DNA from 4 places in the Variovorax sp. V116 genome. Region 1 is predicted to be linked to each of the others. Evidence: predicted binding sites of a transcription regulator. Region 1 holds the regulator's gene; each other region holds the start of a gene.
What was found. The regulator LexA, encoded in region 1, represses DNA repair genes until DNA is damaged. The targets are predictions, from matches to a motif close to ACTGTATNNNNATACAGT.
Positions count from the first base shown of each region.

Region 1 (7,408 bases):
CGAGCGCGTGCGCGCGGTCTTCGCCGCCGATCCGGCGCGCTGAAAAAGTGCGCTGCTGCGAGGGCGGCAGCGGAAATTCTTCACGCTGTCGCATGCTATCCTCGACGCAATTCCGCCTTGCCCCGCTCCCGGGCTGACGCTGGGCGCGACACAAGATCGAAGAACCCTCCGAGGACACCATGAGACTAATTTTGCTGGGCGCGCCCGGGGCGGGCAAAGGCACGCAAGCAGCCTTCATCTGCCAGAAATACGGCATTCCTCAGATTTCGACCGGCGACATGCTGCGCGCCGCCGTCAAGGCCGGCACCCCGCTCGGGCAGCAGGCCAAGGCCGTCATGGAGTCCGGCGGGCTCGTGAGCGACGACCTGATCATCAACCTTGTGAAGGAACGCATCGCGCAGCCCGATTGCGCCGGCGGTTTCCTGTTCGACGGCTTCCCGCGCACCATTCCGCAGGCCGACGCCATGAAGGCGGCCGGCGTCAAGCTCGACTACGTGCTCGAAATCGACGTGCCGTTCAGCGACATCATCGAACGCATGAGCGGCCGCCGCTCGCATCCTGCGTCGGGCCGTACCTACCACGTCAAGTTCAATCCGCCCAAGGTCGAAGGCAAGGACGACATCACGGGCGAAGACCTGATCCAGCGCAAGGACGACGAGGAAGAAACCGTGCGCAAGCGGCTCGAGGTCTACAGCCAGCAGACGCGTCCGCTGGTCGACTACTACTCGGCCTGGGCCAAGGCCGATCCGGCCTCGGCGCCGAAGTACCGCGCCATCCAGGGCGTGGGCAGCGTCGAAGAGATCAAGCAGCGCGCACTCGCGGCCCTCAGCAGCTGAATCTCGTCGGCTGCGCGCGGCCGCCGTTCAGGCGGCCACCGTTTCCATCAGTTCCAGCATCAGCGCGATGCGCGCCTTGACGGGCGTGAGCGCACCGGCGTCCCGCAGCGGATCGCCGGACTTCGGCAGGATGCGTCCGTTTGCGCAGCGGGTGGCACGCAGCACCGCCACGCCGGCATCCTGAGCCCGCAGCGCCGCAGCCTCCAGCGCATGGTGCACCGTGCCATTGCCGGTCGCGGCCACGACCAGCCCGCGAACCGGCTCGGCAACGCCCGATGCCCGCTCCTGCAGCAGCAGGTCGACGAGCGCGCCGCTTGCACCCGCATGGCTGGTGACGATCTCGACCCGGGGCCAGCGCACCGCCGCGCCTGCCTTTGGCTCAGGAATTTTCGGGACCGCGCCCATCGGCTGCGGCCAGTCGCGCAGGCGCCGCACTGCCCCCTCTTCCACATAGCCGACCGGCCCGGCATCGCCCGATGAAAACGCGTCGGGGCGGTAGGTGTGCACCTTCTGCACATCGAGCGCGCCGTGGATGGCACCCGCGCAGACCACCGTCACGCCGTGCGCCGCCGGCGTGGCCGCCACGGCGATGGCATCGCGCAGGTTCTGCGGACCGTCGGGCGAAAGCGAACTGGCCGGGCGCATGGCGCAGGTCAGCACCACGGGCTTGCCGGCCGCAAGCACCGCCTGGAGGAAGAAAGCCGTTTCCTCGATGGTGTCGGTGCCGTGCGTGATCACCACGCCCGCCACGTCGGCCTCGGCCAGCCAGGAGGCGCAGCGCCTGGCGAGCTGCAGCCAGACGTCGAAAGCCATGTCCTTGCTGTCGAGCTGCGCCACCTGCTCCGCCACGAGCGCCAGCCCTGCGGGCGCATCGATGCCGCCGAGCAGGTCCGCCACACCCACTTCTCCGGCGGTGTAGCCGATGTTGTCGGCACCGCTCGCGGCCCGGCCTGCGATGGTGCCGCCGGTGCCCAGGACCACGATGCGCCGCAGGCCGGAGGAAAGGGAATTAACCATGGGTTGCCAACTTTTAAAAACTGGTTAAAAATACAGGTACTGGATATTCAGCCAGTGCCGCAAGGAACCACATATGCAGTTCGCCGTGAAGCTTACCGCCCGCCAGCAGCAGATCCTGGACTTGATCCAGAGCGCCATCGCCCGTACCGGCGCGCCGCCTACGCGGGCCGAAATCGCCAATGAGCTGGGTTTCAAGTCGGCCAATGCCGCCGAGGAGCACCTGCAGGCCCTGGCCCGCAAGGGCGTGATCGAACTCGTGAGCGGCACTTCGCGCGGCATCCGGCTCAAGGGCGACGCGCTGCGTTCGCTCAACGAGTCGCGCCACCGCGAAGGCGGCCAGTTCTCCCTCTCGCTGCCCGGCATGTCGCAGCTCGCGCTGCCCCTCATCGGCCGTGTGGCGGCGGGCTCGCCAATCCTCGCGCAAGAGCACGTCGACCAGACCTACTACGTCGAGAACACGCTGTTCCAGCGCCAGCCCGACTACCTGCTCAAGGTGCGCGGCATGTCCATGCGCGATGCCGGCATCATGGACGGCGACCTGCTCGCGGTCCAGGCCACCAAGGAGGCGCGCAACGGCCAGATCGTGGTGGCACGCCTGGGCGACGAGGTCACGGTCAAGCGCCTCAAGCGCAACAAGCAGGTCATCGAGCTGCACGCTGAAAACCCCGACTACCCGACCATCGTGGTCCAGCCCGGCGAGCCCTTCGAGATCGAAGGCCTGGCGGTGGGCCTCATCCGCAACACCATGCTGATGTAGGCCGCGCGGCCTGCACCCCATCCGGCCGCAACAGGTGGCGGGCGTATGGCGCTTTGTCGCCATCACCCTGTTGCGTCCATTCAAAGAAATCCTGCCTGTGTTCAACCTCAGACTTTTTTGGAGTTCACATGGGAATCGCCCTCCTCGCCATCGCTGATTTGTGGATGCCGCTGCAATCGCTTGCAAGCCGGCTGCTGCCAGCGCGCCGCCCGGCCCGTCGCGACGCCGCCGGCACATCCGCCGGGTTGCGCTACGTCGCGGTCCGGCCGGCCTGCACGGCCCGCGCGCAGGCGGCAGCGCCCAGCGCAGCGCCGGCGCCCGTGCGGCCGCTGCGCGTCATCCGGGTGGTCGACGGCCGCCAAGGCGACAAACGCAGCACCAACCGCATGGTGATCTCGGGCCGCATGGCCGATGTCTGCGCCGAGCTCGACCGGCTGGCGGCACTCGAGGCGATGGAAGCCATCAGCCCCTCGCCCCGCTCCACCCAGCTGCACTGAACCCGTGCACCCCCGGTGACCGCTACCCGGGGTGGGTATCCAAACGTTCACACGCGCGCCATGCCAATGCTGCGAGGCACAATGGCACGCCATGAACATTGTGATCCTCGACGATTACCAGGACGCCGTGCGCAAGCTGCGCTGCGCCGCCAAGCTGGACGCGTATGCAGCCAAGGTCTACACCAACACGGTCAAGGGCATCGGGCAGCTCTCGGTGCGGCTGAAGGATGCCGACGTGATCGTGCTGATCCGCGAGCGCACCCACATCTCTCGCCAGCTGATCGAAAAGCTCCCCAAGCTCAAGCTCATTTCGCAGACCGGGCGCGTGGGCGGCCATATCGATGTCACGGCCTGCACGGAGCGCGGCGTGGCGGTGGCCGAGGGCACCGGCTCGCCGCAGGCGCCTGCCGAGCTGACCTGGGCACTGATCATGGCGGCCATGCGCCGCCTGCCGCAGTACATCAGCAACCTCAAGCACGGGGCCTGGCAGCAATCGGGGCTCAAGTCGGCCTCCATGCCGCCCAATTTCGGGCTGGGCTCGGTGCTCAAGGGCAAGACGCTCTGCATCTGGGGCTACGGCCGCATCGGCCAGCTGGTGGCGCGCTACGGACAGGCCTTCGGCATGCAGGTGGTGATCTGGGGGCGCGAGGCAAGCTGTGCCAAGGCACGCTCCGACGGCTTCCAGGTGGCGCAGAACCGCCACGAGTTCTTCGCCGCGGCCGACGTGCTGTCGGTGCATCTGCGGCTCAACGAGGAAACCACCGGTCTGGTCAAGCTCGAGGATCTTTCGCGCATGAAGCCGACCGCGCTCTTCGTCAACACCTCGCGCGCCGAACTGGTCGAGGCCGATGCGCTGCTTGCTGCGCTCAACCGCGGCCGGCCCGGACTGGCGGCGGTCGACGTGTTCGAGAGCGAGCCGCCGCTGCAGGGCCATGCGCTGCTGCGGCTGGAGAACTGCATCTGCACGCCGCACATCGGCTATGTCGAGCAGGACAGCTACGAAAGCTATTTCGGCCAGGCTTTCGACAATGTCGTGAGCTTCATCAAGGGCAACCCCACCAACATCGTGAACCCCGGCGCGCTGCAGGTTCGCCGGTGAATCCATGAGCCGCCGGGCCGCGCCCCGGGGCGCACTGTGGGCCTTGCTGGCCGGCAATTTCGTGATCGGCACGGGCGTGATGGTGGTGCCCGGCACGCTCAATGAAATCAGCGCGTCGCTGTCTGTCTCTGTGGCGACTGCGGGCCAGCTGATCACGGTGGCCGCGGTCGTGATGTGCCTGGGCGCGCCGCTGCTGGCGGCAGCTGTCGCAGGCTGGGACCGCCGCCAGCTGCTCGCCCTCACCCTGCTCTGGTACGCGGCCGGGCATGCCATTGCGGCGCTGATGCCGAGCTTCGGTGCCCTGCTGCCGGTGCGCATGCTCACGGTGGTGGCGCCCGCCATCTTCACGCCCCAGGCTGCGGCCTGCGCCGGCATGCTGGTGCCGCCGGAGCATCGCGGCCGCGCCGTGACTTTCGTCTTCCTGGGCTGGTCGCTGGCCTCGGTGCTCGGGCTGCCCATCGGTGCGCTGGTGGGCGGCCATCTCGGCTGGCGCATGGCTTTCGGAGCGATCGCGCTGCTGAGCATCGCCAGTGCGGCATCGATCTGGCTGACCCTGCCGCAGGGCATCCGCCCCGCGGCGCTGACGGCGGCCGCCTGGGCGCGCGTGCTGCGCAGCCCGGTGCTGATGGGCATCGTCTCGGTCACAGCGCTGCAGGGGGCTGGCCAGTTCGTGCTGTTCAGCTATTTCGGGCCGATCCTGAAGCGGGACTTCGGCGCGGACCCCACCATGCTGAGCCTGATGTGGGCGCTGTTCGGCGTGTTCGGCCTTGCGGGCAACATGCTCGTGAGCCGGTTCATCGACCGCGTGGGCGCGGGCCGCATGGTGCTGCTGACGAGTTCGCTGATCGCGCTGAGCCTCTTCCTTTGGCCATGGGCCGGTACGCTGCCGTGGCTGGCGGCGGTGCTCGTGCCCTGGGGGCTGGGCTGCTTCGCGACCAATTCGGCGCAGCAGGCGCGGCTGGTCGGCCTGGCCCCCGCGCTCGCGCCGGGCTCGGTGGCGCTGAACAGTTCCGGCATCTATGTCGGCCAGGCGGTGGGTGCCGGGCTGGGTGGATGGCTGCTTGCCAACGACGCGGTCGCGTGGATGAACTGGGCCGGTTTTGCCCTGCTGCTCGCGGCCATCGGCCTGAGCGTGGCCATCGACCGCAGCCGCCGGCCGGCCTGACCGCGCGGCGGCCCCGCGTAAAACCCGGCATGCCCCTGCGGCCGATGGCTGCAAAATCGAAGGCTGCGCAAACTCCGGGCCCGGTGCCTGCAGGCGGCCCCGGACACCCTCCAACCAGCGAAGATCTTTTCCAATGACAGTCAACTACACCCGGATCGGCGTCGTCGGCGCCGGCGCCATGGGCCGAGGCATCGCACAGATCGCGGCCCAGGCGGGCAGCGAAGTGCTGCTGCTCGACAGTTTTGCAGGTGCCGCCGAACGCGGGCGCGAAGCCCTCGCGGCCCAATGGAACAAGCTGCACGAGAAGGGCAAGATCGACGCCGCGGCGCGCGATGCGCAAATCGCCCGCGTGAAGGCGGTCGACTCGGTCGGGGCACTGGCCCAGTGCGACCTGGTCATCGAAGCGGTGGTCGAAGACCTCGAAGTCAAGCGCAAGCTGTTCCGCGAACTCGAAACAGTGGTCGCGCCCACGACCACGCTGGCCACCAACACCTCGTCGCTGTCGGTCACGGCCATTGCGGCCGGGCTCGCGCATCCGGAGCGCGTGGCGGGCTTTCACTTCTTCAACCCGGTGCCGCTGATGAAGGTGGTCGAGGTGGTGGCCGGCTTCAAGACTTCGGCCGAGGTCTGCAAGCAGCTCGCGGGCTATGCGGTGCAGATGGGCCACAGCGCCGTGCAGGCGCAGGACACGCCGGGCTTCATCGTCAACCACGCGGGCCGCGGCTACGGCACGGAAGCACTGCGCATCGTCGGCGAAGGCGTGGCCGATTTCGCCACCATCGACCGCATCCTGAAGGAGCAGGCCGGCTTTCGCCTGGGCCCCTTCGAGCTGATGGACCTGACCGCGCTCGATGTGTCGCATCCGGTGATGGAATCGATCTACCACCAGTACTACGAGGAGCCGCGCTTCCGTCCGAGCGTGATCACCGCCCAGCGGCTGGCGGCCGGCGTGCTGGGCCGCAAGACCAATGAAGGCTTCTACCGCTACAACGACGGCGTGATGCAGCAGCCCGCCGAGCCGGCGGTGCCGGTGGTGGCGGCGATGCCCTCGGTCTGGGTTTCGCCGCGCGCTGCGCGCCGGGCCGAGCTGCTGCGGCTGGTGAACGCACTGGGCGCGCAGATCGACAGCGGCGCCACGGCGGCGCCCACGTCGCTGATCCTGGTGGCCCCGCTGGGCTTCGACGTGACCACGGTGGCCGCGGTCGAGCGGCTGGACGCCACGCGCACGATGGGCATCGACATGCTGATCGACGATGCCGCCACCAAGCGCCGCGTGCTCGCCACCAACCCCGCCACGCGGCGCGACATCCGCGATGCGGCGCATGCGCTCTTCGCGCGCGATGCAAAGGCGGTGAGCGTGATCCGCGACAGCGGCGGCTTCGTGACGCAGCGCGTGATCGGCACCATCGTGAACATTGCCGCCGACATGTGCCAGCAGCGCGTCTGCTCGCCGGCCGACCTCGAAACCGCGGTCCAGCTGGGCCTGGGCTATCCGCGCGGCCCGCTGGCCATGGGCAACCTGTACGGCCCGACCAACATGCTCGAAGTGCTGTTCAACCTGCAGACCGTCTACGGCGATCCGCGCTACCGCCCCAGCCCCTGGCTGCGCCGCCGCGGTGCGATCGGCCTGAGCCTGCTGCACGAAGAAGAATAAGCAGACCAACACCAAAAAACGAAAGCATCACAGCGATGACCGCCGAACTGAAGAGCACCAGCGAGGGACGCACCATGGTGCTGACGATCGCCAACCCGACCCAGCGCAATGCCCTGGGCCCCGAGATCTACGCCGCAGGCATCGAGGCGCTCAACGGCGCCGAGAGCAGCGATGAGATCCGCAGCGTCGTCATCGTGGGCGAAGCCGCATGGTTCTGCGCCGGCGGCTCGCTGCAGCGGCTGTCCGACAACCGGCAGCGCGATCCTTCGGTGCAGGCCGAAAGCATCGAGGGCCTGCACAACTGGATCGACTCGATCCGCGCCTTCCCCAAGCCCATCATCGCGGCGGTCGAAGGCGCGGCCGCAGGTGCCGGCTTCTCGCTG
Region 1 is NZ_AP028661.1:2,656,208-2,663,615, reverse strand. It holds gene kdsB (3-deoxy-manno-octulosonate cytidylyltransferase) at 1-43, shown strand, start outside; gene adk (adenylate kinase) at 180-836, shown strand; gene ACAM58_RS12645 (asparaginase) at 864-1,853, opposite strand; gene lexA (transcriptional repressor LexA) at 1,927-2,610, shown strand; gene ACAM58_RS12635 (hypothetical protein) at 2,739-3,107, shown strand; gene ACAM58_RS12630 (D-2-hydroxyacid dehydrogenase family protein) at 3,199-4,206, shown strand; gene ACAM58_RS12625 (MFS transporter) at 4,211-5,371, shown strand; gene ACAM58_RS12620 (3-hydroxyacyl-CoA dehydrogenase) at 5,505-7,025, shown strand; gene ACAM58_RS12615 (oxepin-CoA hydrolase, alternative type) at 7,061-7,408, shown strand, end outside.

Region 2 (7,408 bases), 2.7 Mb from region 1:
GCATCGGCCAGGAAGCGCTTTTGCGTGTGGATCGAATCGTTGAGCTTGTCGAGCAGCTCGTTGACCGACGACACCAGCGGCACCACCTCCAGCGGCACCGACGATTCGTCCAGCGGGCTCAGGTCGCCCGGGCGGCGCTCGCGGATGCGCGCCTCCACCACCGACAGCGGCTTGATGCCGCGCACCAGCGCCAGCCAGATCAGCAGCACGGCCAGCGGCAGGATCGCGAACTGCGGCAGCAGCACGCCTTTGATGATCTCGGTGGCCAGCACCGACTGCTTCTCGCGCGTCTCGGCCACCTGCAGCAGCGCCGGCTCCGCGTCGCTGTCGGGGCCCGCGAGCCAGAGCGAGGCCACGCGCACCGACTTGCCGCGCATCTCGCCGTTGCGGAGCGTGACCACGCCGGGAACCGGGGGCTCATCGGAGTTGGGATGCGGTACGTCGGGCTCGCCGCTGAGCAGCGCGCCGTGGCTGTCGAGCACCTGGTAGTAGACGCGGTCGGCGCCGTCGGCCCGCAGGATCTCGCGCGCCGGCTGCGGCAGCACGAACTGCGTCTGCCCCTGCTGCACCGTGACCAGCCGCGCCAGCGTCTGCACGTTGTATTCGAGCGCGCGGTCGAAGGGCGCATTGGCAATGCCCTGCGCCACCAGCCAGGTCACGCCGATGCTCACCGGCACCAGCAGCAGGAGCGGCGTGAGCATCCAGTCGAGGATCTCGCCGAACAGGGAGCGCTGCGCGCGCTGGAAGAGTTTCAAGGCAGTTGCCCCCGGGGGTCTTCGGGCACTACGCGTGGCGGCGCGTCAAGGAATCTTCTCGAGGCAGTAGCCGAGGCCTCGGACCGTTGCAATGCGCACCGGGCCTTTCTCGATCTTCTTGCGCAGCCGGTGGATGTAGACCTCGATCGCGTTCAGGCTCACTTCCTCGCCCCATTCGCACAGGCGCTCCACCAGCTGGTCCTTGCTGACCAGGCGGCCGGCGCGCTGCAGCAGCACCTCCAGCAGGCCCAGCTCGCGCGCCGAGAGCTCGACCATCTTGCCGTCGATGGTGGCCACCCGGCCGGCCTGGTCGTACACCAGCGGGCCGTGGCGGATCGTGTTGCTGGTGGCGCCCATGCCGCGCCGCGTGAGCGCCCGCACGCGCGCCTCGAGCTCCTGCAGGCTGAAGGGCTTGGCCATGTAGTCGTCGGCGCCGTGGTCCAGGCCCTTGACGCGTTCCTCCACGCTGTCGGCCGCGGTGAGCACCAGCACCGGCAGCTGCGAGCCGCGTGCGCGCAGCCGCTTCAGGATCTCGATGCCGTGCAGGTTGGGCAGCCCCAGGTCGAGGATCAGCAGGTCGAACTCGCTGTGCGTCATGAGCGCGGTGTCGGCCTGCGATCCGTTCGCCACGTGGTCGACCGCCGCGCCCGAGGTGCGCAGGCTGCGCAGCAGGGCATCGGCCAGCACCTGGTCGTCTTCGGCAATCAGAATCCGCATGAGCCACCTCCGGCCGGTTCGGGCGCCGCACTGGCGCCGCGTTCACACATGTCTCTTTGCCGAGTCTAGCCCGCCGTGTAGGCCTCGAGTCCGATGGTTACCACGGTGGCAATGTCGTTGCCCACGCTCGCGCGGAACTCGCGCTCGGCCTGTGTCACCGCGCCGCGGAAGGCGTCGAGCCAGGCCAGGCCGTCGGTGGTGAAGAGCACGCGCCGCGCCCGCGCATCGAGCGGATCGGGCCCGCGCGTGACCAGGCCCCAGGCCTCGCATTGGTCCACCAGCGCACCCATCGCCTGCTTGGTCATGCCGGCGCGCTGCGCGAGCTCGGTCAGGCGCGAGCCCTCGCGCGCCAGGTGCCGCGTGATGTGGATGTGCGCCGCGCTCACCTGCGCGCGCGCCGCAAGGTTCGACAGCGCCAGCGGCACGTTCACGTCATGCGCCATGAGTTCGAGCACGCGCTCGTCGAAGCGGCGCATTGCATGGCCCAGCAGGCGGCCCAGGTGGGTCTGCCGCCAGGCGTCCGGGTCGGTCGGAAAAGCGGATTCGGCCATCGGCAGATGGTAAAGCAAACTGACCAAAAAATGGGTTTACTCAAACCAATCAGCCCCTACACTACTGTTCAAGCATCCAGCCTGTAATTAAAAGCAGATGGACCGCATCCACACACAAACCGTTGATTTTCAAGGAGATTTCTTCATGGACGCACTCGTCAAGGGCACCAGCATCTCGGTCGCAGGCAGCGAAAAGGCCAAGGCCCTGCAGGCCGCGCTGGCCCAGATCGAAAAGCAGTTCGGCAAGGGCACGATCATGCGGCTCGGCGAAGGCGAGGCGCTCGAAGACGTCCAGGTGGTCTCCACCGGCTCGCTCGGCCTGGACATCGCGCTGGGCGTCGGCGGCCTGCCGCGCGGCCGCGTCATCGAAATCTACGGCCCGGAATCCTCGGGCAAGACCACGCTCACGCTGCAGGTCATCGCCCAGATGCAGAAGCAGGCCGGCACCTGCGCCTTCGTCGACGCCGAACACGCGCTCGACGTGCAGTACGCCCAGAAGCTCGGCGTGAACCTGTCCGACCTGCTCATCAGCCAGCCCGACACCGGCGAGCAGGCCCTCGAAATCGTCGATTCGCTGGTGCGCTCGGGCGCCGTCGACCTGATCGTGGTCGACTCGGTCGCCGCGCTCACGCCCAAGGCCGAAATCGAAGGCGAAATGGGCGACTCGCTGCCCGGCCTGCAGGCCCGCCTGATGAGCCAGGCGCTGCGCAAGCTCACCGCCACCATCAAGAAGACCAACTGCATGGTCATTTTCATCAACCAGATCCGCATGAAGATCGGCGTGATGTTCGGCTCGCCCGAAACCACCACCGGCGGCAATGCGCTGAAGTTCTACGCCTCGGTGCGGCTGGACATCCGCCGCATCGGCACCATCAAGAAGGGCGACGAGGCCATCGGCAACGAAACCAAGGTCAAGGTGGTGAAGAACAAGGTCAGCCCTCCGTTCAAGACGGCCGAGTTCGACATCCTGTTCGGCGAAGGCATCAGCCGCGAAGGCGAGATCATCGACATGGGCGTGAACGCCAAGATCCTCGACAAGTCGGGTGCCTGGTACGCCTACAACGGCGAAAAGATCGGCCAGGGCCGCGACAACGCCCGCGAGTTCCTGCGCGAGAACCCCGAACTCTCGCGCGAGATCGAGAACAAGGTGCGCGAATCGCTGGGCATTCCGCTGCTGGCGGCCGATGCCAACGCTCCCGCCCCCGAAAAGGCCGAGAAGCCCGCCAAGGCGGCCAAGGCCGACAAAGCCGACAAGGGCGAGTAAGCCGGCGAGCACGCGCGCAGGCAGCGCATGGCTTTCGGCGCCCCCTCCCTCAAAGGCCGCGCACTGCGGCTCCTGAGCCAGCGCGAGCATTCGCGCGTGGAGCTGGAGCGCAAGCTGGCCAGGCACGAAGAAACACCGGGCGAGCTGGCCCGCGCGCTCGACGAGCTGGCCGCCAAGGACTTCATCAGCGAGCCGCGGGTGGTGGCCTCGGTGCTGAACCAGCGCGCCGCCCGCTCGGGCGCGCTGCGGGTGCGGCAGGAGCTGCAGGCCAAGGGCATTGCGCCCGAGGCCATTGCGCAAGCCGTGGCCAGCCTGCAGGACACCGAGGTGGAGCGCGCCACGGCCCTGTGGCGCCGCCGCTTCGACGCCCCGCCCGCCGACGCGAAGGAGCGCGCCAGGCAAACGCGCTTCCTGCTGGCGCGCGGCTTTGCGGGCGCGGTGGTGGCCAAGGTGCTGCGGAGCGATTTCGACGAAGACTGACGGCCGGGCGCGCGGCCCCGGCCTGCCAGGAACGGCTCAGCCGCGGGCGCTCAGAGCGCCAGCATCAGCTTCAGGTTCTGCACCGCGGCGCCGCTCGCGCCCTTGCCCAGGTTGTCCAGGCGCGCAATCACCACGGCGTGGCGGTGGTCCTCGTTCGGGAACACGCGAATTTCGAGATTGTTGGTGTCGTTGAGCGCCAGCGCGTCGAGCTTGCCGTCATCGGTGGGCGGCAGCACCTTCACGAACTGCTCGGGCGTGTTGCTCTTGGCGTAGTGCGCGGCCAGGGCCTCTTGCAGGTCGCCGGCCTTCGGCTTGCCGGGCAGCAGGTCGAGGTGCAGCGGCAGCTGCACCAGCATGCCCTGCTTGAAATTGCCCACCGAAGGAATGAAGACCGGCCGGCGCGTGAGGCCGGTGTACTGCATGATTTCAGGAATGTGCTTGTGCTTGAGGCCGAGCGCGTAGGTCTCGAAAAGCGGCGCCTTGCCGTTCTCGTAGTCTTCGATCATGGCCCGGCCGCCGCCCGAATAGCCGCTCACCGAAGGCAGCGAAATCGGAAAGTCGGCCGGCAGCAGGCCGGCATCGACCAGCGGCCGCACCATGGCGATGGCACCCGTGGCATAGCAGCCCGGGTTGCCGACGCGGTCGGCCGCGGCCACGGCCTGCCAGTGGCCTTGCACCAGTTCGGGAAAGCCGAACACCCAGCCGGGCGCCACGCGGTGCGCGGTGGAGGCGTCGATGATCTTGGGCTTCTTGCCGGGCAGCTGGTCGATCAGCGCGACCGATTCGCGCGCCGCATCGTCGTGCAGGCACAGCACCACCAGGTCGACGCCGGCCATCAGCTCGCGCTTGGCGGCCACGTCTTTTCGCAGCTCGGGCGCAATGCTCACGAGTTCGATCTGCGGCATCGTCTGGAGCCGCTCGCGAATTTGCAAGCCGGTGGTGCCGGCTTCGCCGTCGATGAAAACCTTGGCCATATCGGAGTATGCGTAGAGGGGCTAGAAGAAAGTACGTATTGACCGCAAGGCCACGTCGAGTATTGGTGCGCCGCACCATGATACAGTCCGCGGTTGTTCGCCGCCCCCAGCCGCCAGGCTGCCGTCGCCCGCGAGCAACAGAGCCAAAGACGCCTCAGACCCCAGATCCCCCGTTCTCAACCTCCTCCTTCCGAGAGACATCCCTCATGAAGATTCACGAGTACCAAGGCAAGGAAATCCTTGCCAAGTTCGGCGTGCCGGTGCCGCGCGGCATTCCGGCCTATACGGTTCAGGAGGCGGTCGAGGCCGCCCAGAAACTTGGAGGCCCGGTGTGGGTCGTCAAGGCCCAGATCCACGCGGGTGGCCGCGGCAAGGGCGGCGGCGTCAAGGTCGCCAAGTCCATCGAGGACGTCAAGAAGCTCGCCGGCGAGATCCTCGGCATGCAGCTCAAGACCCACCAGACCGGCCCCGAAGGCCAGAAGGTGCGCCGCCTCTACATCGAAGATGGCGCCGACATCAACAAGGAATACTACGTCTCGGCCGTGACCGACCGCGCCACGCAGAAGGTCGCGTTCATCGCCTCGAGCGAAGGCGGCATGGACATCGAGGAAGTGGCCCACTCCTCGCCCGAGAAGATCATCACCGTGTTCGCGGACCCCGAAAAGGGCCTGACCGACGAACAGGCCAAGCAGATCGCCGACGGCATCGGCATGCCGGCCGATTCCACCGCTCAGACGGTCGACATCCTCAAGAAGCTCTACACCTGCTACATGGAGACGGACGCCTCGCTGGTCGAGATCAACCCGCTCAACCGTGACAGCAAGGGCAAGGTCATGGCGCTGGACGCCAAGTTCAACTTCGACAGCAACGCGCTGTTCCGCCACCCCGAGATCGTGGCCCTGCGCGACCTCGACGAAGAAGACGCGGCCGAAGTCGAAGCCTCCAAGTTCGACCTCGCCTACATCTCGCTGGACGGCAACATCGGCTGCCTGGTGAACGGTGCCGGCCTGGCCATGGCCACCATGGACACCATCAAGCTGTTCGGCGGCGAGCCGGCCAACTTCCTGGACGTGGGCGGCGGCGCCACCCCCGAGAAGGTCACCGAAGCCTTCAAGATCATGCTGAAGAACAAGAACGTGGAAGCGATCTTGGTCAACATCTTCGGCGGCATCATGAAGTGCGACACCATCGCCACCGGCGTGATCGCAGCCTGCAAGGCCGTGAACCTGCAAGTGCCGCTGGTCGTGCGCATGAAGGGCACCAACGAAGTCGAAGGCAAGAAGCTGCTGGCCGATTCGGGCCTGCCGATCATCAGCGCCGACACCATGGCGGAAGCGGCCCAGAAGGTCGTCGCAGCAGTCAAGAAGGCCTAAGGAACAAGTCATGTCGATCTACATCAACAAAGACACCAAAGTCATCACGCAAGGCATCACCGGCAAGACCGGCCAGTTCCACACCGAGAAGTGCCAGGAATACGCGAACGGCAAGAACTGCTTCGTCGCGGGCGTGAACCCCAAGAAGGCCGGCGAGTCGATCTTCAACATCCCGATCTTCGGCTCGGTCAAGGAAGCCGCCTCGCAGACCGGCGCCACCGTGTCGGTGATCTACGTGCCGCCGGCAGGCGCCGCGGCCGCCATCTGGGAAGCCGTCGAGGCCGACCTGGACCTGGCGATCTGCATCACCGAAGGCATTCCGGTGCGCGACATGCTCGAAGTGCGCAACAAGATGAAGGCCAAGGAAGCGGCCGGCGGCAAGAAGACCCTGCTGCTGGGCCCCAACTGCCCCGGCCTCATCACGCCCGACGAAATCAAGATCGGCATCATGCCCGGCCACATCCACCGCAAGGGCCGCATCGGCGTGGTCTCGCGCTCGGGCACGCTCACGTATGAAGCCGTGGCGCAGCTGACCGAAATCGGCCTTGGCCAATCGTCGGCAGTGGGCATCGGCGGCGACCCGATCAACGGCCTCAAGCACATCGACGTGATGAAGGCCTTCAACGACGATCCCGACACCGACGCCGTCATCATGATCGGCGAAATCGGCGGCCCCGACGAAGCCGACGCGGCCCGCTGGTGCAAGGAACACATGAAGAAGCCGGTGGTCGGTTTCATCGCCGGCGTCACCGCCCCTCCCGGCAAGCGCATGGGCCACGCCGGCGCGCTGATCTCGGGCGGTGCCGACACGGCCGATGCCAAGCTCGCCATCATGGAAGAGTGCGGCTTCACCGTGACGCGCAACTTCTCGGAACTGGCAAAACTGCTCAAGGCCCAGCTCTAAACAAGCCCCCGGCAGTTCTCCGCGCAACCACGCAAAAAGAAAAAGCGCCCGCAATCTGGATTGCGGGCGCTTTTTTCACTACAACACAGTGGAACAAGAGACATGGAACTCCTTCAAGGCGCCGACTTCTGGATCGGTCTGATCAAGATTGTCTGGATCAACATCATTCTTTCGGGCGACAACGCCGTGGTGATTGCCATGGCGGCCCGTTCGCTGCCGCCCGCGCAGCAGAAAAAGGCCGTGCTGTTCGGCTCGGGCGCGGCCGTGGTGCTGCGCATCGTGCTCACGGTGGTGGCGGCCAGGCTGCTGGCGCTGCCCTACCTGCAGATCGTCGGCGGCCTGCTGCTGCTGTGGATCGGCCTGCAGCTGCTGAGCGAAGAGGATGAAGGC
Region 2 is NZ_AP028661.1:5,185-12,592, reverse strand. It holds gene ACAM58_RS00065 (sensor histidine kinase N-terminal domain-containing protein) at 1-755, opposite strand, end outside; gene ACAM58_RS00060 (response regulator transcription factor) at 801-1,472, opposite strand; gene ACAM58_RS00055 (MarR family winged helix-turn-helix transcriptional regulator) at 1,538-2,023, opposite strand; gene recA (recombinase RecA) at 2,169-3,287, shown strand; gene recX (recombination regulator RecX) at 3,315-3,767, shown strand; gene argC (N-acetyl-gamma-glutamyl-phosphate reductase) at 3,818-4,741, opposite strand; gene sucC (ADP-forming succinate--CoA ligase subunit beta) at 4,948-6,114, shown strand; gene sucD (succinate--CoA ligase subunit alpha) at 6,125-7,018, shown strand; gene ACAM58_RS00025 (TerC family protein) at 7,121-7,408, shown strand, end outside.
Region 2: the regulator LexA is predicted to act here: its motif matches at 2,104-2,121, upstream of recA (recombinase RecA).

Region 3 (7,408 bases), 2.0 Mb from region 1:
TGTATCGGAACGAAAAGTGAAACGGCGCGAAGATCGTCTTCTGACTGGACTCACTAAGCACTGGTAGTGAGCGGAGATGTCCGATCGGTTCAGACGGGAGGCAACGAAATTTTTTTGAACGCTTCAGCATCGACAGCACGGACTTGGGGATGAATATGTACCGTGCTGATCCATCTTGGACCCATTCCTCGAGTTGGGAAAGATGGGACTCCTTCAGCTGAGCCTTCACTGGACGCCCTGAGCCGAACGTCGGCAAGTGCAGAAGCTCGACGAACGATACTTGGTCCGCGTGCTCGTGGCCAAACCCGATACGGGCAAATCGTTCATGGTAGCCACGACCGCTTCCACGGTATGAGGGAAGCAGAAATGGGTGATGGTGGTGCTCCTTGTTCGTTTTCCAGAACCGAACGCCGTCCTCCAGGTACGCACGGACGTCTGGATATGCGTCCGAGTTTTCGATCCCGTGATCAAAGTTCGCATCAAGACCGAAGAAGAGGAAGCGTGCCGAATCCGGTGCTGCGCCTTGATACGGCTTCGCCTCGAAGTATTGCCGCAGCACCTCTGAAGGGTGGATGCCGTAAGTCATGGTACTGACCTCAGAATGCGGCGAGTTCTTGCGAACGCTGCCTGCGTGGATTGGTCGGCCGAAATTTTGAGAACCGGCAGACCCTTGTTCACTTGCTTGATGACGTAGTGGCAGCGTACTTGAAACGCGATCTAGCTATTCGGATACTGTCGGCGGTGCTGGAAGGTGAGGTGACTTGCGAACGTGGCACAGCACGTGTTGACGAACACTTCGAGAAGCTTCTTCGGGTCTGTCGGAATGGTGAGACCTTGCGAGTCAAGGCCCTTCAAGTAGTACGTGAGCGGCAGCAAAGCTTCCGCGTCTAGCTTGATCTCCAATCGGTGGCTGATCCTGTTCCGCAGCGTGTTCATGTGCTTAATCGCGGGGATGGGATCGAACTTCTGGTCCCGCACCAGCTCTTCCCATTTCAAGAGGTTCATCCGCTGTCCGAATGTTAGCTTCGCCTTCTCCCAATCGAGCTGTGTCATGGTCGCCTTGAGGTACTCGTCCATGTAATGCTCAATCACGAGGTGGCATGTCAAGAAGTAGCCGAGCAGGCCGTGGTCGATTTCCGCGATTCGTTTCCAAACCACCGAGCCATCCTCAACGCCGCCGAACATGGGTGGAAGACGTAGAGGGTGCTTGTTCATCTCACAATCTTAGTCGCTGATCGCGCTTGCCAAGCCAAATCACCAGTTACGCCGCAGCCACCTGGTCGCACAGTTCGACGCCTACTTTGACTCGATCGACCTTGCACTGATCTCGCAGCGTCTTCAAGCGCTCTGGGTCAGCTGGCAGCGATTCCACGGTCTCGGTGGGCTGTGACTTATCGGTAGGCACGCGGTGAAGTCATCTTGATGGACTGAGGGCCGGCAGACATCGTGTCCACGATGAATTGATCTGCGCTTCGCCAGCCTGCCTAAGTCGTGGATCTCCGCTTCGCCAGCCTGCCCAAGTCGTCGATCTCCGCTTCGGGTCGGGAGTTCCAATGCGTGCGGGCCACGACGGGTCGTAGTGGCCTGCCCGCAGGCTCCCGCCGGCAAGTTCCGACCTCGAAGATATAGTAGTCGTTGAGGGCGGCGCGCATCGATTGACAGGTGACTGCCGCCTCTGACTTTCAGATCGCGACCGGCGAACGATTCTTACCAGTCTGGAGCCGCTATTGGCAAAGGAACTGGGCCTGCACCTATGCTGCCAACCTGTGCTCGTAATACGGCCGCTCGCGGTCATCGAGGACCGCGTACGAGGCCTCCAGGTTCGCGCGATCCGGCCTCAGCCATGTGTCGACGTTCTCCGGCTTGATGGGGATGATGCAGCGGTCGTGGCCCACTGCCGCAATCTCTTCCGGAGGTTCATCGGAAATGGCAGCGAACGAGAGCAGGTCGGGCTCGCCCGGCGCCGACCACACGGACCAGAGGCATGCGACCAGCATGTCCTGCTGCGGCCGCGGCCTGAACTCGAGCACCACATCCTCGCCCTCCCGGTCGACGTGCTCATAGAAGGCATTGGCGACCATGATCCCGTGCGACCGGCCGAAGACGTCCTTCCAGAACCCTTCCAGGTTGTCGCGCCGGGCGTTGTAGGTGCCGGGATAGAGCGCATCGAACTTCGCGGGCTTGCCGGCGGGCCGGCACTGATAGCGCATGGGCTTCACGATCCGCTGGCCGTCCTCCCAGATCATCACGGGGACATACACGCCCGGAAAGATCCGCGCATCGCGCGGTTCGAGCTCGACGCGGTTCAGGTCCGCCAGCTTGCCCAGACCCCACTCGATCTTCGCCGTGGCGATCCGCACATCCTCCACCGCCTTCTTGGTTTCCTTGACCTGGAGCTTGCGTTCGGCGTCGGCGAGTCGCTTGCTTTGCTTGAAGAGGTCCTGCTCGAGCGCCATGGCCTGTTCGGCGTTGAAGGCGTCGATCAGGCCCTTGATCTCCCGCTCCTCGTCGGACTCGGGGTTCATGAACGCCGCGTCGACCGCCTTCGGGATCTTGATCCTGGGATTGCCCTGGCGCTCGTAGTACAGCTTGGCGAACGCGCGCAGCGACAGGACGCCGCCGAACTGGCGGAAGAACCGCTTGTAGTCTGCGCGGATCTGGGCTGAGTAGCACATGCGTCCCATTGTGGCGGGGGTTCCGGCTTCGCCGGGCGGGGATTTTCCTTGGGCGTGCAGGCGGGTCGGATTTCACAAGGCGGCATGGCCGGGGGCAGATTTGTAAACCTTCTTGCTCACGCCCCTGCGCCGGATGGATACTGTTCATCCATACAGTATTTGGAGTCCTTTTGGCCATCCCCCTGTCATGGGCCGATGGCGATGAAGCGCCATCGGCCCGCGAAAGTTCACTGCCGTCAGAGCGGCCACGGCGCCCGCACGTCGTGCTGCCGCACGCGGTCGAAGCGGCCGTCTGGCGCGGCGATGCGCTCGGCACCCCGGTCACTTCGGCCGTGAGCACAGGGTTCGAGCGCCTGGATGCTGAGCTGCCGGGCGGCGGCTGGCCCTGCCAGTCCTTGACCGAGGTGCTGCAGGTCCAGCCCTCGGTGCTCGAATGGCGGCTGCTCGCGCCCGCCATGCGCACGCTGGTCGCGCAGGGCCGGCAGATCGTCGTCATCGGCCCGCCGAAGGCTCCGCACCTGCCGGGGCTGCGCCACCTCGGCCTCGACGAGCGCCACCTGGTCTGGATCGCCGCCGACAAGCCCGTCGAGCGCCTGTGGGCGACCGAGCAGCTCATCAAGGCCAATGCCGCTGGCATGCTCGTGAGCTGGTTGCCGCAGGCCCGCCAGGAGCAGATCCGGCGGCTGCAGGTCTGCGCCCAGGGCTGCGACGGACCCGTCATCCTGTGCCGGCCAGCCGCGGCCGAGCACGAGTCGTCGGCCGCCCCGCTGCGTCTGCAGGCGCGCTTCGGCGTCGATTGGGAGCTGCGCATCCACCTGCTCAAGCGCAAGGGGCCGCCGCACGAGGGGGAACTGACGCTCTCCTCGGTGCCCGGTGGCCTGGAGGCCATCCTCACGCCGCGCCTTCGCCACCCGAGCCGCCTGATCGCGGCGCGCCAATCCCGGGAGCTTTCCCATGCTGTGGGCAGCCCTTCTTCCCGACAGCCTGCCGGCCGACCCGCAGCCGCGCACTGAGGCGCTCGATGGCCTCGCGACGTGGTGCCTGCAGTTCACGCCCCGCGTCGCGGTCCTCGAAGCGCTTCTGTCGTGTCCGGCGGTCGTGATGGAAGTCGAACAGAGCGTGCGCCTGTTCGGCGGCAAGCGCCGCCTGGTCGAGCGCGTGCGCGAGGAATGCCCCGACCTCGGCGTCCGGCAGCTGAGCTGGGCGCCGACCAGCCTCGCCGCGCTCGCGGTCGCCCGGGCCGGCCTGTCGAACGGCTTCGCGAAGCCGCTCGCGCAACTGCTCGACGCGCTGCCGCTCGAAACCCTGACGCAGGTCGCGGCCCACCAGGCGACGCTTGCCCGGCTCGGCTGCCGGACCCTGGGCCAGGTGCGGGCCTTGCCGCGCGGCGGCCTGAGCCGGCGCTTCGACGCCCAGCTGCTCGCGACCCTCGACCAGGCCTACGGGCTGCGGCCGGAGACCTATCCCTGGGCGCAACTGCCGGAGACCTTCCGCGCCAGGCTCGAGCTGATGGCGCGGGTCGAGCATGCGCCCGCCATGCTGTTCGGGGCGCGTCGCCTGATGCTGCAGATGGCCGGCTGGCTCATGGCGCGGCGGTCCGGCGTGACCGCGTTCACCTTGCGCTGGTGCCATGACGCGATGCGCGCCAGGACCGCCGGTGACGGCGGCGAACTCACCGTGCGCACCGCCCAGGCCACGCGCGACACCGAACATCTGATGCGCCTGCTGGCCGAGCACCTGGGCAAGGTCGAGCTGCTCGCGCCCGTGGGCGACCTGGAGCTGCTCGCGACCGAGGTGCAGTCGCTCGAGGAGAAGAGCCGCTCGATGCTGCCCGAGGCGCAGCAGTCGGGCGAGAGCCTGGCCCTGGTGCTCGAGCGCATCGCGGCGCGGCTCGGGCCCGACCGTGTGCTGCGCCCCGTGATCCTCGAAGACCACCGCCTGGAGTGGATGTGCCGCTGGCGCCCGGCGCCCGAACCGGCGCCACGGGCGCGGTGCCGAACGGTCGACGTGCCGCAGCCGACCTTCATCCTGCCCAAGCCGCTGCGCCTCGCGACCCAGCACAACCGCCCGATCTACCAGGGCGTGCTGCAGCTGCTCGCGGGGCCGCATCGCGTCGAGGGCGGATGGTGGGACCGCACCGTGGAGGAGGGCGGCGGCAGGAATCCGGGCGACGGCCCGCAGGAGACCACGCGCCAGGCGAGCCGCGACTACTGGGTGGCCGTGAGCGAGCATGCCGGCGTGCTGTGGATCTTCCAGATGCGGCTCGCGCAGGACGAGACGGCCTGGTTCCTGCACGGCACCTTCGCCTGAGAGATCTCCCATGGAACTGCCCGAGTACGCCGAGCTGCGGTGCGTGAGCAATTTCAGCTTCCTGCGCGGCGCGAGCCAGCCGGACGAGCTTGTCGAGCGCGCGAAGCAGCTGGGCTACGCCGCGCTCGCGATCACCGACGAATGCAGCCTGGCCGGTGTGGTGCGCGCGCATGTGGCGGCGAAGGACCATGGCCTGAAGCTGCTGATCGGCAGCCAGTTCCTCGTCGAGCCCGATGCAGAGCTCGACCCGGAGGCCGCGCCCTTCACGCTTACGGTGCTGGCTTGCGATCTCGATGGCTACGGCAATCTCTCGGCGTTCATCACCAAGCTGCGGCGCAGCTCCGAGAAGGGCACCTACAAGCTGACGCTCGCGCAGATCCGCGGTGCCGAACTCGCCGACTGCGTGGTGCTGGCCTCGCCCCGGCGCATGGCCACGCCGGCGCAGCTGGGTTGGCTCGGGACCTGGCTGCTGCGTGAGTTCCTCGGGCGCTGCTGGTTCGCCGTGGAGAAGCTGCGCCTGCTCGATGACGAGATGTGGCTGCATCGCCTGGGCGAGGTCAGCGCGGCCACGGAGATTCCGCTGGTGGCCGCGGGCGACGTGCATTTCCATGTGCGCTCGCGCAAGCCGCTGCAGGACGTGATGACCGCGACGCGCCTGGGCAAGCCGCTGACCGACTGCGGCCTTGAACTGCAGCCCAACGCGGAGCGGCATCTGCGCACGCGGCTGCGCCTCGCGCAGACCTATGCGCCCGAGTTGCTCGCGGAGACGCTCAAGGTGGCGGCACGCTGCAGCTTCAATCTTGAGGAGCTGCGCTACCAGTACCCCGACGAGGTGGTGCCCGCGGGCGAGACGCCCGCCGGGTACTTGCGCCGCCTCACCTACGAGGGAGCAGGGCGCCGCTGGCCCGATGGCATCCCCGCCAAGGTCCAGGCGCAGATCGAGCACGAGCTCGCGCTGATCGCCGAGCTGAAGTACGAGCACTACTTCCTCACCGTGGCCGACATCGTGATGTTCGCGCGCTCGCGCCACATCCTCTGCCAGGGCCGCGGCAGCGCCGCGAACAGCGTGGTCTGCTACTGCACGGGCGTCACCGAGGTCGACCCGGGCCGCATGAGCGTGCTGTTCGAGCGCTTCATCTCCAAGGAGCGCAACGAGCCGCCGGACATCGACATCGACTTCGAGCACGAGCGGCGCGAGGAGGTGCTGCAGTACCTCTATGCCAAGTACGGGCGCGACCGCGCCGCGATCACCGGGGTGGTGATCAGCTACCGGCCGAAGAGCGCGATCCGGGACGTGGGCAAGGCGCTGGGGATGTCGCTGGAGACGGTGGACGCCCTTGCCAAGGGGCACCAGTGGTGGGACGGGGGGGCGGTGCGGCCGGAGCGGCTGCAGGAGCTCGGGCTGTCTGCGGATTCACTGCAGGTGCAGCAGCTGCTGCACCTCACGGAGCAACTGATCGGCTTTCCGCGGCACCTGAGCCAGCACACGGGCGGCTTCGTGCTCACGAAGGGGCCGCTGTGCCGCATGGTGCCGATCGAGAACGCCTCGATGCCCGACCGCACGGTGATCGAGTGGGACAAGGACGACCTCGATGCGCTCGGATTGCTGAAGGTGGACTGTCTCGCGCTCGGCATGCTGACCGCGATCCGCAAGGCGCTGGACTTCATCGGCCTGCGCCAGGGCTGCGTGTTCGGCATGCAGGACATCCCGGCCGAGGACGGCACCACCTACGACATGATCTGCAAGGCCGACACCATCGGCGTGTTCCAGATCGAGAGCCGTGCGCAGATGAGCATGCTGCCGCGGCTGAAGCCGCGCTGCTTCTACGACCTGGTGATCGAGGTCGCGATCGTGCGGCCGGGGCCGATCCAGGGCGGCATGGTGCACCCGTACCTGAATCGGCGCCAGGGCCGGGAGCCGGTGGTCTACCCGAGCGAGGCGCTCAAGGAAGCACTGGGCCGGACGCTGGGGGTGCCGGTGTTCCAGGAGCAGGTGATGCAGATCTCGATCCTGGCGGCGGGCTTCACGCCGGGCGAGGCCGACGGCCTGCGGCGGTCGATGGCGGCGTGGAAGCGCAAGGGCGGGCTCGAGCACTACTACGCCAGGATCGTGGACGGCATGACCGCGCGCGGCTACGAGGAGAGCTTCGCGAAGGCGATCTTCGAGCAGATCAAGGGGTTCAGCGAGTACGGCTTCCCGGAAAGCCATGCCGCGTCGTTCGCGCTGCTGGTCTACGCGAGCTGTTGGATCAAGTGCCACCACCCGGCGGAGTTTCTCGCGGCCATGCTGAACTCGCAGCCGCTCGGGTTCTATTCGCCGTCGCAGCTCGTGCAGGACGCGCGGCGCCATGGCGTCGAGGTGCGGCCGGTCGACGTGATGTACAGCGGCGTGGACTGCACCCTCGAAGACCTCGCGCACGAAC
Region 3 is NZ_AP028661.1:4,702,219-4,709,626, reverse strand. It holds gene ACAM58_RS22565 (hypothetical protein) at 1-586, opposite strand, end outside; gene ACAM58_RS22560 (hypothetical protein) at 718-1,185, opposite strand; gene ACAM58_RS22555 (SOS response-associated peptidase family protein) at 1,752-2,675, opposite strand; gene imuA (translesion DNA synthesis-associated protein ImuA) at 2,939-3,688, shown strand; gene ACAM58_RS22545 (DNA polymerase Y family protein) at 3,630-4,985, shown strand; gene ACAM58_RS22540 (error-prone DNA polymerase) at 4,996-7,408, shown strand, end outside.
Region 3: the regulator LexA is predicted to act here: its motif matches at 2,815-2,832, upstream of imuA (translesion DNA synthesis-associated protein ImuA).

Region 4 (7,408 bases), 600 kb from region 1:
CGAGCTGGTAGGCGCGCTCGACCAGTTCCTCGGGCGTGGAGGCGCCGCGCTGAAAGCTGAAGTTGCTGAGGCAGTGCAGCTCGGCGTAGTCGGGCAGCGTGGGCGCAGGCTTCTTGCGCAAAGGCAAGGGCAGCGCATGCACCTTGGCCGAGTTGCGCCCGCGCAGCTGCTTTTCGCTGAGGTCAGGCATAGAACCCCTGCAGGTACCAGCGCACCTCGGCCGGAGAAAAACGCGCCGAGGGCCGCTCGCGAAAGATCCACACCAGGCCGGCCTCGGGGCTTTCCGCCACGTAGTAGTCGCGCATCGCGGGCTGGCCGCCGTCTTCCTTGCCGCCCCACCAGCCCGCCTCGATGCGCTGCGGCCCGACCAGCTTGCGCAGCGGGCCGCGGTAGCACGGGCTTTCGCCATCCATCTCGAGCAGCAGCGGTTCGGGCAGCAGCCAGGGCGGGTAGATGGCATCGGGCTGCAAGGCCGCGGCCCTCGCTTGCCTGCCGGCCTTGTCCGCCGGCGCCTTGTCCTGCTGCAGCGCGGGGCGCCAGGCCTGCTTGCGCTCGGGCCGGTGGTCGGCCTGCGCCGCGGGCACCACCACCTGGTGCGCTCCGAGCCGCACGCTGAGCCGCTCGACCATCTCGTGCAGCTTGTCGCCCTTGCGGTTGTCCTCGGGCAGGAAGCTGGTGCTGGCGCCGGCCCACGGATCGGTTTCGAGCGTGCGCAGCCGCAGCCAGCTCGCGGGCGCCGCGAGCGTGGTGAGGGCGAGCTTTTCGGACAGCAGGCGGCGCAGGTGCGCCATGTCCTGCGTGGGCTCGGCCGTGCGCACCGTGACCTGCTGGTGCGGCGGCAGGTTCACGCCGTTGAAGCGCTTGAGGTCGAGCGTCCATTGCAGTTCGAGCGCACGCGCGCCGCGCTGGCGCGCGCGCAGCCAGATCTGCAGCGCCGCGAGCAAACGGTTGGCCGACCACATCAATTCGGGCGCGGTCTCGGCCAGCGCGGGCAGCTCCAGCTTCTGCTCGAACACGTCGGGCAGCGTGAGCCAGTCGTGGCTTTCGGGGGAGAGGCCCCAGGCGGTGTCGAGCGCCTTGCGCAGTTCCGCGCCGAAGCGCCGCGTGAGGCCGCCGCGCGGCAGGGCCGCCACCTCGCCCCAGGTGCGGCAGCCCAGGCGCGCGAGCAGGTCGAGGTGGGGGTGCGCGGCCGTCAGCGTGTCCAGCGGCAGGCCGGCGGGAATGTCCTTGGGCCGGTTCTCGTTGCGCTCGAACAGGCGCAGCCGCGCCAGCGCGATCGGGCTCGTGGCGCCCTGCGCGCCGCGCATCACGGCACCGGGCGCGGGGTTCTCGTGGGCCAGCTGGCGCATCAGCGACGAGCGCCCGCCCCACAGCCGCTCGCAGGCCGAGACCTCGAGCATCAGCGCCTCGTCCTGCCAGGCGACGTGCGGCGTGTAGCGCAGCGCCCACCAGCCCAGCGCCTCGGGCGTGGGAAGCACCGGGGCATCGGGCGCGTCGGCATCAAGCGACCACCGCAACGCGATCCAGTGCATTCCCGTTTCCTTTCCACGCGTCGATGCGCACCACGGTGGCCGACCCCGCGGCCTCGGCGGCCGGCGCCGTGCCCTGCTGCTGCAGCCGCAGCTTGCGGCGCAGCCGGGCGGCGGCCAGCAACGCGGCCATGCGCTCGTTGCGCGCGGGCAGCATCACGGGCGCGGCCAGCGGCGGTCCGCGGCGCTTCAGGATGCGCAGTTCGATCTGCGATGCATCGGCCTCGCAGCTTTCCACCTGGAGGCGCAGCCGCGCCGGCGATGCGCCCTGCGCGGCCGATGCGGGCCGGCACACGAAGAGCAGCACGTCGTGCTGGGCGGCCGCCAGCTGCAGCCGGCGCAGCTCGCCCACCCGGGCCTGCGGCAGCCAGGCCAGCACGGCGGACACGTCGGCGCAGCGCAGCGCCTGCTCGCAGGCCCACAGCCGCGCGGCCGGCGCATCGCTGCGCACCCACATCAGCGCCTCCACCGGCAGCCCCTGCGCCGCGAGCGCCGCCGCGCAGGGCTCGTAGGGCGCGCCGACCAGCACCACCGGCCCGCCGTGCGCCTGCACCGCCTGCGCCAGCGCGGGCAGCAGCAGGCGCCAGACATGCGCCTCGGGCGCGGTCTGCAGCAGTTCCGTCATGGCGCCGACCGGCCAGCCGCCGCCCGGCAGCTGCGCGTCGAGCGCGGCATGGCCGGTGGCAACCACCTGCGCGTCGGCCAGGCCGAGCTCGTCGGCATGCCAGACGCCACGCCCCGCGGCAGCGGAAAAGGAGTCGAGGAAAGGGAGGCCCATGATTGAATCGTTAACTGTATTTTTATACAGTATTCCGATCCTCGCAAGGCAATGGAAATCCCGCCCTTCGAACAGTGGCCTATGCCCCGTGCGGCGCGCCTTCGCCCGGCGCCTGGCTCAGTTGTCCTTGACGATCTTCCAGCTCTTTCCTTCGTCCGTGGACCGCACGATCAGGTTTTCGGGCAGAAAGGCGATCAGAGAGCCATCGGCCCGGTCCACCATCATCTGGCGCACGGCGTAGGGATTCGTCATTCCCGGCGAGCTGCCGGTCTGTGACCAGCTCCTGCCGCCGTCCCGCGTGGTCATCAATCCCAGCTTTCCGGGCATCAGGCTGGGGGCGACAGGGCCCACCGCATATGCCGTCTGCCGGTCCTTGAAGGCGATCGTCACGACGAAACGGCTGGTGTCGAGATCGGCCCAGGTTTGCCCCCAATCGGGCGAAAGCAAGGTGGTTTTTGTCATCACCACCGTCTGGGACACCAGGGTGCCGTCGGGCAAGGCATTCACGTCGAGGGTGGAGCGACCATTGCTGGAGCGAAACAGCGTGCGGCCATCGGTGGCATGGAGGTCGCCGTTGGGCATCATCACGCCCGCGCGCTCCGGCTGGCCGAAGCTCATGCTGCGCTGCCATGGCACGTTGATCGAGCGGGAATCGGAAAACTCTCCGAGCTTTTGCCACACGCCGGCATCAAGATCCTTCGAGGCGTAGACGGTCCAGAGGCTGTCGCGGCGCGAGATCGCAACCACGCCCCCGTCGCGCATCGGCTGCGCCAGTTGGATCAGCCCGTCATCGGGCGGTACCAGGCTCTTCCAAGTCAACCCCTCGTCGGAAGAGTGGCGCAGAAGGCCTTCCTCGCCCGCTGCCAGCAGCCCGCCGCGGTAGGGGCGGACCGAGAGCACCTCGCGCCAGGAACCCACGTCGAGTTCCTTCCAACGGCTCTCTCCGCTCTTGCGCCACAGCACCTTCCCGAGCTTGCTGCCGGCCATGAATTCGCCGTCGGCCGTCTGCGTCAGGCCATGCCAGATGGACGCCAGGCGCTTGACCTGCGGCGCCAACGCAGCGCGGCGGTCGAGATCGAGCGTGGGAACGAAGCCATGCTGCGGACGGCCGCGGGTCTGCGCCGCCAATGCGGGATACAAGGTCTCGAAGGTCTTCTGCAGCTCAGCCTCCGGTGGCACATAGGCAACGACAAAGCGCGTGCCCAGGCGCGGCTGGATCAACAGCGTTCCAAGCAGCGTGACTTCGCCGCGCACCACGTCGAAGCTGCCGAACTTCGCATCGATGGGATAGAAGTAGCTCATGTTGCCACTCGCACCGGTGATGCTCTTGATGATGTAGCGCCCGGGCGCGACCATGCCGCTGAACACAGCGGTGGTGTAGGTGGCCTTGCGCGTGCGCGTCAGCACCACGATGTCGCGCCCGGTCTGCTTTTCACCGGACTCGAGCACGCGCTCGAGGCGCACGGCCGACAGCGTCTCCGCCGGGTCGGTCTCGCCAGGGCTGTTGGTAATCAGTTTCATGACCACCGCCCCCTCCTGCCCCGTGAGGGTCTGCTCGGGTGCGATCGGCGCAGCACTGCATGCAGCCAGCAGCAGTGCAGCCAGCAGCAGCACGAGCCCGTGCAGCAGGCGGGAGATGGAACGGGAGGTCGGATTCATAGATTGGCGATGGCCGGCGGTGCAGCTTGCGCACCGGCCGATGGTGTTCTTGTTGGAAGAGGCAGGCCCTCCGCCTGCGCGAAGCAGCGTAACATTGCGAAACATCCGCGGGCAAGCAATGGAAAGCGCGGTGTTGCATCGGCGCACGCGGTCGAAGCCTCGGTGCTATCGTCATTGCGGCTGCTCGTCCGACGCATGGCGACACCGCGCTTCCATGAAGAACTTCGGCCCGCCCGCTTTCTCGCCAGTTCCGTTTTTCGACGCGCGCTTGAACCGCGCACGCTTCCTGCAGCTTGTTGCAGTGCTGCCGATGACCTCCGCGATGACCGCGGCGGCACAACACCTGCCAGCCATCACGATGAACACCCGCCCCATCCCCTCCACGCAAGAAGCCCTGCCGGTGGTCGGCTGCGGCACCTGGATCGGCTTCGACCAGCGCCCCGGCAGCGACGAATACCAGCGCCTGCCCGGCGTGCTGGACGCGCTGTTCGCGGCCGGCGGCACGGTGATCGACAGCTCGCCGATGTACGGCCGCTCCGAGGAAACCACCGGCGAGCTGCTGGCCGCCGCAGCGAAGCCGCGCGGGACCAAGGCCTTTCTCGCCACCAAGGTCTGGACCTCGGGCCGCGAGGCCGGCATCGCGCAGATGGAGCAGTCGTTCGCGCGGCTGCGCACCCAGCGCATGGACCTGATGCAGGTGCACAACCTGATGGACTGGAAGACCCACTTGGCCACGCTGCGCAATTGGAAAGAAAAAGGCCGCGTGCGCTACCTCGGCATCACGCACTACACGGCCTCGGCCTACCGCGAAGTCGAGGCCGTGCTGCGCGCCGAGAAGCTCGACTTCCTGCAGATCAACTATTCGCTCGACGCGCGCGAGGCCGAGGAGCGCCTGCTGCCGCTCGCGGCCGAGCGCGGCGTGGCGGTGATCGTCAACATGCCCTTCGGCGGCGGCGGGCTCTTGCGCCGGCTGCGCGACAAGCCGCTGCCCGCCTGGGCCGGCGAGATCGGCTGCGCGAGCTGGGCGCAGGTGCTGCTGAAGTTCGTGCTGAGCCACCCGGCCGTGACCTGCACCATTCCCGGCACCAGCCGCGCCGAGCACATGGCCGACAACGCCGCGGCCGGCGCCGGCGCGTTTCCGGATGCGGCGTTCTGGCGCCGCAATGCAGCTTCGGTCGAGCGCTGAGCCGCCACCGCGGCTATTCGAACTTCACGTTGTGCTGCCGCACGGTGGCGCCGAAGGCCTCGTACTGCGCGCGGAAGAATTCGGCGAATTTCGCGGGACTCATGCCGTAGCCCTCGAAGCCCTGCTGCACCAGCTGCGTATGCACCTCGGGCCGCTTGAGCGTGTTCTGCAGTTCCTGCGACAGCTTGTCGGTGATGGCCTGCGGCAGCCCCGGCGGCCCGAAGAAGCCGGCCCAGGGCGTGATGGTGAGCTTGCCCAGTCCGAGCTCGCCGCCCGTGGGCACGTCGGGCAGCAAGGCGCTGCGCTGCGGCAGCAGCGTGGCCAGCGCGCGGATGCGCCCTTCCTTCACGAAGCCCGGCGCCAGCGTGCCGGTGGTGAACATCATATGGATCTGCCCGCTCAGCAGGTCGGTCATGGCCTGCATGTCGCCCTTGTAGCGCGCGTTGACCACCTTGCGGTCACCGAGCAGCTGCAGCATGGCCAGCTCCGACGCGCTGTTGCTCGAGGCCGAGTTGTAGGCCCCGGGCTTGGCCGCCACCATCGCGAGCAGCTCGTTCACGCTCTTCACCGGCAAGCTGGCCGGCACCACCAAGAACATCGAGAACTGGCCGGCCGAGCTGATCGGCGTGAAGGCCTTGAACGGGTCGTAGGGCGGCGTGGGCCGCAGCGTGGGCGCGGCCACCATCGCGGTGTTGGTGCCCATCAGCAAGGTGTAGCCGTCGGGCTTGGCGGACGAGGTGGCCTGAGCCGCCAGCACGCCGTCGGCGCCCGGGCGGTTCTCCACGATCACCTGCTGGCCGAGCTGCTTGGACAACCCCTCCGCGATGATGCGCGTGAGCGCGTCGGCGCCGCCGCCGGCCGCAAAGCCGACGATCAGGCGCAGCGGCTTGTCCGGATAGCTGCCTTCGGCGCTCCAGGCTGCCGCGCCGGGCAACATCGTCGTTGCAAGGGCCGCAAGGGCCAGGTCTCTGCGTCGCATGAAAGGCTCCTTTCAAAAAAGATGCCGCACACCGAACTCCCAGCCCGACGAGCGCCGCCCGCCCGCCGGCGCCACGCCGCCGCTCACCACGTAGCGCGCCTGGCCGCTGTTCATGAGCCGCGCGTAGGTGCCGTAGAGCGCGGTGCGCTTGGAGAGGTTGTGCACGTAGCCGATGCCGAACTGGCGCGCATCGTCGCGGTTGCGCGGCATGCCGTTGGCATTGCGCAGGCTCTCGTCGCTGCGGTCGTCCAGGTAGGCGTAGCTCAGGCGGATGCGGCCGACCTCGAAGGCCGGAATGTGCACGCCGATCTCGGCCGTGTTCTTGCGCACCGTGCCGGCGGCGAGCTTCACCGTCACCTTGTTGTAGAGCGCGAAGAACTTCGCAAAGCCCGCGTCCCAGGTGCCGCCGATGTTGGCGTGCGTGTAGTTGCCGATGGCGGCGGTGGCGTCGAAGTGCGTGCGCGTGACGGCCGCCGCAATGTCGAACGCGCCCGCGGCAAAGCCGAAGCGCGCACCGGCAAAGTTGCCGTCGTCGCGGTTGGGCGCGGTGGAGTCGTTCTCGCCGGTGCCGATCATCGCCATGCCGTAGAAGCCGCCGAGCCCGGCCGGCAGCCAGTAGCTCACGGTGTTGCTGCCCGTGATGCCGGTGGGCAGCGGCCCGGTACCCGCGCCCGCGAACGTGAGGTTGCCCGCGCGCGCCACGCCGTTGGCGTTGAAGGGATCGAAGTAGATGCTGTTGTAGTGCGTGGGAATGAAGTCGCGGCCCAGGCGCAGCTCGCCGAACTTCTGGTGCGACAGGCTCACGAAGGACATGCGGTCGAAGGTGATCGGGCCCGCCGCGCCCGCGCCGCTCGCCTGGTTGTTGCTGTTGCTCGGCCGGCCCGTGCCGTTGTCGGGGTTCAGGCTGCCTTCGAGCCAGAAGCCCGCGCGCAGGCCGCCGCCCAGGTCTTCGGTGCCGCGGAATCCGAGCCGGCTGGTCGAAAGGCCGCCGTTCGACAGCGCCTTGACCGAGCCGCCGCCCTCGCCTTTCGTGTACTGCACGCCAAGGTCCACCACGCCGAACACGGTGACGCTGGACTGCGCATGCACCGCGCCGCTGCAGGCCAGCGCCAGCGCCGACCCCATCAAGAATCTCTTCATGTTTTCTTGTCTCCTGCTTCTTCTCTTGGTTGAAAAACTCGGGAACGCGCGCAGGGCTGCGCCACCGGGTGCGCGCGGGGGTGCGCGCCGGTTGGCGAAGGCCGGGTGAAAAAAGCCTAGGGCTCGGGGCGTTCGGT
Region 4 is NZ_AP028661.1:3,253,826-3,261,233, forward strand. It holds gene ACAM58_RS15485 (error-prone DNA polymerase) at 1-190, opposite strand, end outside; gene ACAM58_RS15490 (DNA polymerase Y family protein) at 183-1,532, opposite strand; gene imuA (translesion DNA synthesis-associated protein ImuA) at 1,501-2,307, opposite strand; gene ACAM58_RS15500 (hypothetical protein) at 2,425-3,921, opposite strand; gene ACAM58_RS15505 (aldo/keto reductase) at 4,181-5,152, shown strand; gene ACAM58_RS15510 (tripartite tricarboxylate transporter substrate binding protein) at 5,166-6,131, opposite strand; gene ACAM58_RS15515 (porin) at 6,144-7,271, opposite strand; gene ACAM58_RS15520 (dihydroxy-acid dehydratase) at 7,388-7,408, opposite strand, start outside.
Region 4: the regulator LexA is predicted to act here: its motif matches at 2,321-2,338, upstream of imuA (translesion DNA synthesis-associated protein ImuA).